2 regions of the Pseudolabrys taiwanensis genome follow, and region 1 is predicted to be linked to the other one. Evidence: riboswitches for the same ligand, from Rfam matches in the RefSeq annotation. Region 1 holds a riboswitch; the other holds the start of a gene.
The links. Region 1 has a riboswitch for cobalamin ahead of DW352_RS02605 (TonB-dependent receptor). Riboswitches for the same ligand answer to the same signal wherever they lie in the genome.

Region 1 (2,201 bases):
TCGCGCTCGTCGCCGCCAGCCTGCTTGCCGCTCCGGCGCTCGCGCAGGGCAACGCCGCCGCCGTCAACGCGCCGGTCACCCATACGAAGACTGTCCACAAGTCCTCGCTGAACACGCATGCCGCCAAGAAGCACGTCGCGCACCGCCACGCCGCCAAGAAGCATGTTGTGCACAAGCACGTGGCCAAGAAACATCTGGCCAAGCATCACACGATCAAGAAGACGCACATCAGCAAAGTGAAGCACGGCAAGGCCGCCAAGCGCGTCAAGCCGACTCACAAGACCTTCAGCTGAGCCCAGCGCAGAGGGGTAGAGCAGGCGCCGCGATGAGCGGCGCTTGACTCATGCGCGTGTTCCAGCGACAAATTTTCCGTGCTGGTTCCTCGGCGCGAGCCGAGGACGAAAGAGGGAACACGGTGCCGACCTCGGCGATCCGTGGCTGCCCCCGCAACTGTGAGCGGCGAGCCCGCGTCCATTAGGCCACTGGGAAACCGGGAAGGCCGGATGCAACTGGGCGACGACCCGCGAGCCAGGAGACCTGCCAGCACGGTCACCCAACCGGTGGACGGGAGGTCCATACGGAGCGGTCTTTCGCAGCGGTGACGGCAATGCCGGTGCGAAGGCCGTGAGAGACTAGTTCCTCCCACGACATTCCATTCCTGACGTTCGCGTTCGATCTGCGTGGTCGTCAGGTGTGTCCTTCGCAACGGGCTTGGTCTCACCCGATGCGGCGCATTGTGCGCGCGCAAACGAAGGAACGTTGTGTGATGGGGGCTTGGGTTCGTGTTGCCGGGGCGATGATGGCGCTCGGCGTATTTGTACAAGGCGCGTCCGCGCAGGAGCAGGGCGCACCCGTCGTGCTGCCGCCGATCGATGTCGGCTTCAGCCGGACCGCGAGCGGCATCATCAGCGGGGCGTCGTCGAGCACCATCACGGCGGAGGATATCGCCCGTTCGCCGGCGCAGAGCCTGCCGGACATTCTGGCGACGCAGGCCGGCATTCAGGTGCAGCATCAGTCGGGCAATCCGATCGGCGTGAATGACTCGGTCGATCTGCGCGGATTCGGCGCCTTCGCGAAATCCAACACGCTCATCCTGGTCAATGGCCGGCGATACCAGGATTTCGATCTGCAGGGCTTCGATTTCGCGAGCATCCCGCTCAACTCGATCGAGCGCATCGAGATCACCCGCGGCAACAGCGGCGCCGTGCTTTACGGCGACGGCGCTGTTGGCGGTGTCATCAATATCGTGACCAAGACCCAGAACACGCCTGGCACTTCGGGAAAGATCGAAGGCGCGATCGGTTCGTATGGCTACGCCGAAGGCCGGCTTTCGGCCGGCACGGCGGTGGGGCCATGGTCGGCCTCCGTTTACAGCAACAGCGCGACCGCACGCGGCTATCGTCAGAACGGCGAGACGCGGCAGGACAATGTCGTCAGCAACTTCAGCTACCGTACGTCGGCTTTCAGCTATTACCTGAACACGACCGTGGACCGGCAGCGACAGAACTTCCCGGGGACGCTGCCGAACCTGCCGCTCGTCTTCCCGGTGACGCTGGACAATCCACGCGGCGCGACCACGCCGCGCGACTGGGGCAACAAGCAGAACTTCAGCATCACGACGGGCTTTACGTTACCGGTCTGGACCGGCGCCGAGCTGATCGTGGACGGCGGCGTGCGCCGCAAGTTTCAGCAGAGCGAGTTCTACGATTACTTCCCGGCGCCGGGCTTCACTTACGACGCGTCGGCGGGCGGGCCGCAGAATTACGTCAACACCGGCATGACGACGACGTCGCTGACGCCGCGCCTCGACATCACGCATAATCTGTTCGGCCTTTCGAGCAAGGTTCTGACCGGCGTCGACTTCTACAACACGCAATACGATTCTGACCGCTATGCGTTCGACGGCGGGCAGCCGATCCATCACTACGATATCCGCCAGAGCAGCCTGGCGTTCTACGCCATGAATCGGACGACGATCCTGCCGGACGTCGATGTGTCATTCGGCGGACGGGCGCAGCGCACAACGGTCAGGGCGAGCGACGGTTACAACTCGGCGGCCGATACCTGCTTCCCGTTCTGCTATCCGTCGGGCACGGCGCAGATCCCGTCATTCGATAACAGCGAATGGCAGTGGGCCGCGCATGCCGGCGTCGAGTATCGCGTGCTGCCGACGCTGACTTTGTTCGGCCGCGTCGCGCGCG
Region 2 (2,201 bases), 2.0 Mb from region 1:
AAGCGGGCGGTCGACACGCAGGTTTACGACACCTACGAGATCGAGCGCATCTCGCGCGTCGCTTTCGAGCTCGCGCGCAAGCGGCGCAACAAGGTGACGTCGATGGAAAAGCACAACGTCATGAAGACGGGCGTGCTGTGGAAGGAAGTCGTGCAGCAGACGCACGACCGCGAGTTCAAGGACGTGACGCTCGAGCACCAGCTCGCCGATTCCGGCGGCATGCAGCTCGTGAAGAACCCGAAGCAGTTCGACGTTATCGTCACCGACAATCTGTTCGGCGACCTCTTGTCGGATATCGCGGCGATGCTCACCGGCTCGCTCGGCATGCTGGCTTCCGCGTCGCTCGGCGAGGTCGATCCGAAGACGCAGAAGCGCAAGGCGCTCTACGAGCCCGTGCACGGCTCGGCGCCGGACATCGCCGGCAAGGGCGTCGCCAACCCGATCGCGATGATCGCGTCCTTCGGCATGGCGCTGCGCTACTCGTTCGATATGGGCAAGGAAGCCGACATGATCGATCAGGCTATCGCGGCGACGCTCGGCAAGGGCCTGCGCACCGGCGACATCGCCTCGGCGGGCATGAAGACCGTCGGCACGGAGGAGATGGGCTCGGCGATCATCGAAGAGCTGGAGAAGCTGGCGGCGTAGCACCTTGCTCGGTTGAGAAGTTTTCCCCGCAGTTCGCAGCGGGGGCTGCCATCACCACAACGCGCTTGACGAATCGAGGGGCCGTGGCGCCATATGTAGGCGTCACGGTCTTTCTGTCTCTACATATTGTAGAGTGGAGAGCTAAGAGGGAACCCGGTGCGCCAGCAATGGCAAGGCCGGGGCTGCCCCCGCAACTGTAAGCGGCGAGCGATCGTCATATGACCTCGGTCATGAAGTCACTGGTGCGAGCGCGCCGGGAAGACATGACGATCGCAGCGACCCGCGAGCCAGGAGACCTGCCGTGAGCGATGAATACGTCCTCGGGCGGGGTGCCCCGGCGGTCGCTTGCGGCTCACCGCGCGCCTGCGCGGTTTCCTGACAAGCCTCCTCCTTGCGCCTTCCGCCCCAACATCACGGGGTTGCTGATGGCCTTCAGCTTCGACTTCGATCAGACCGGACAACTGGTGCAGCCGAAGCCGGCGGCATCGAAACCGTCGCCCGCGCCCACGCGCGCCGCACCGGAGCTGCGCGTCGTGCCGACGCCGCAACCGCGGCCGCATCAGGCGCCATTGCCGTATCCGCTCGCGCCGAGACCCAAGCCCGCCGATCTCACGCTCGATCGCAGCCGCGACGACCTGCTCACGACCTTCGGCAAGCTGACGCTGACCGACCGCTATCTGATGCCGGGCGAGAGCTTCCAGGACATGTTCGCGCGTGTCTCCTGCGCCTTCGCCGACGATGTCGATCACGCGCAACGGCTTTACGATGCGATGTCGCGGCTGTGGTTCATGCCGGCGACGCCGGTTCTGTCGAACGGCGGCACGACGCGCGGTTTGCCGATCTCCTGCTTTCTCAACGCGGTGCCGGATTCGCTCGACGGCATTGTCACGACTTGGAACGAGAACGTGTGGCTTGCCTCCAACGGTGGCGGCATCGGCACCTATTGGGGTCAGGTGCGCTCGATCGGCGAGCAGGTGAAGACCGGGCAGACGTCGGGCATCATCCCTTTCATCCATGTGATGGACGGCCTCACGCTCGCCATCAGCCAGGGCTCGCTGCGCCGCGGCTCGGCGGCGGTCTATCTCGACATCCACCATCCGGAGATCGAGGAGTTCCTCGAAATCCGCAAAGCCTCCGGCGACTTCAACCGCAAGGGGCTGAACCTGCATCACGGCATCAACATCACCGATGCCTTCATGGAGGCGGTGAAGGACGGCACCAAGTTCGCGCTGCGCAGCCCGAAGACCAACGCCGTGATGCGCGAAGTCGATGCGCGCCAGCTCTGGCAGCGCATCCTAGAAACGCGCTTGCAGACCGGCGAGCCGTATCTGCTGTTCATCGATGCGGTGAACCGCTCGCTGCCCAAGCATCAGCGCGAGTTGGGCTTGAAGGTCTCGACCTCCAACCTGTGCAGCGAAATCACGCTGCCGACCGGCAAGGATCATCGCGACGAGGAACGCACCGCGGTGTGCTGCCTGTCGTCGCTCAATGTCGAAACCTGGGACGAGTGGGCGGAGGAGCCCGGCTTCATCGAGGACGTGCTGCGATTCCTCGAC

Region 2: another riboswitch for cobalamin. It lies ahead of DW352_RS19740 (ribonucleoside-diphosphate reductase subunit alpha); the one in region 1 lies ahead of DW352_RS02605 (TonB-dependent receptor).

Annotation. Positions count from the first base shown of each region.
Region 1 is NZ_CP031417.1:561,736-563,936, forward strand. It holds gene DW352_RS02600 (hypothetical protein) at 1-293, shown strand, start outside; cobalamin riboswitch at 359-559, shown strand; gene DW352_RS02605 (TonB-dependent receptor) at 767-2,201, shown strand, end outside.
Region 2 is NZ_CP031417.1:4,156,317-4,158,517, forward strand. It holds gene leuB (3-isopropylmalate dehydrogenase) at 1-645, shown strand, start outside; cobalamin riboswitch at 734-963, shown strand; gene DW352_RS19740 (ribonucleoside-diphosphate reductase subunit alpha) at 1,071-2,201, shown strand, end outside.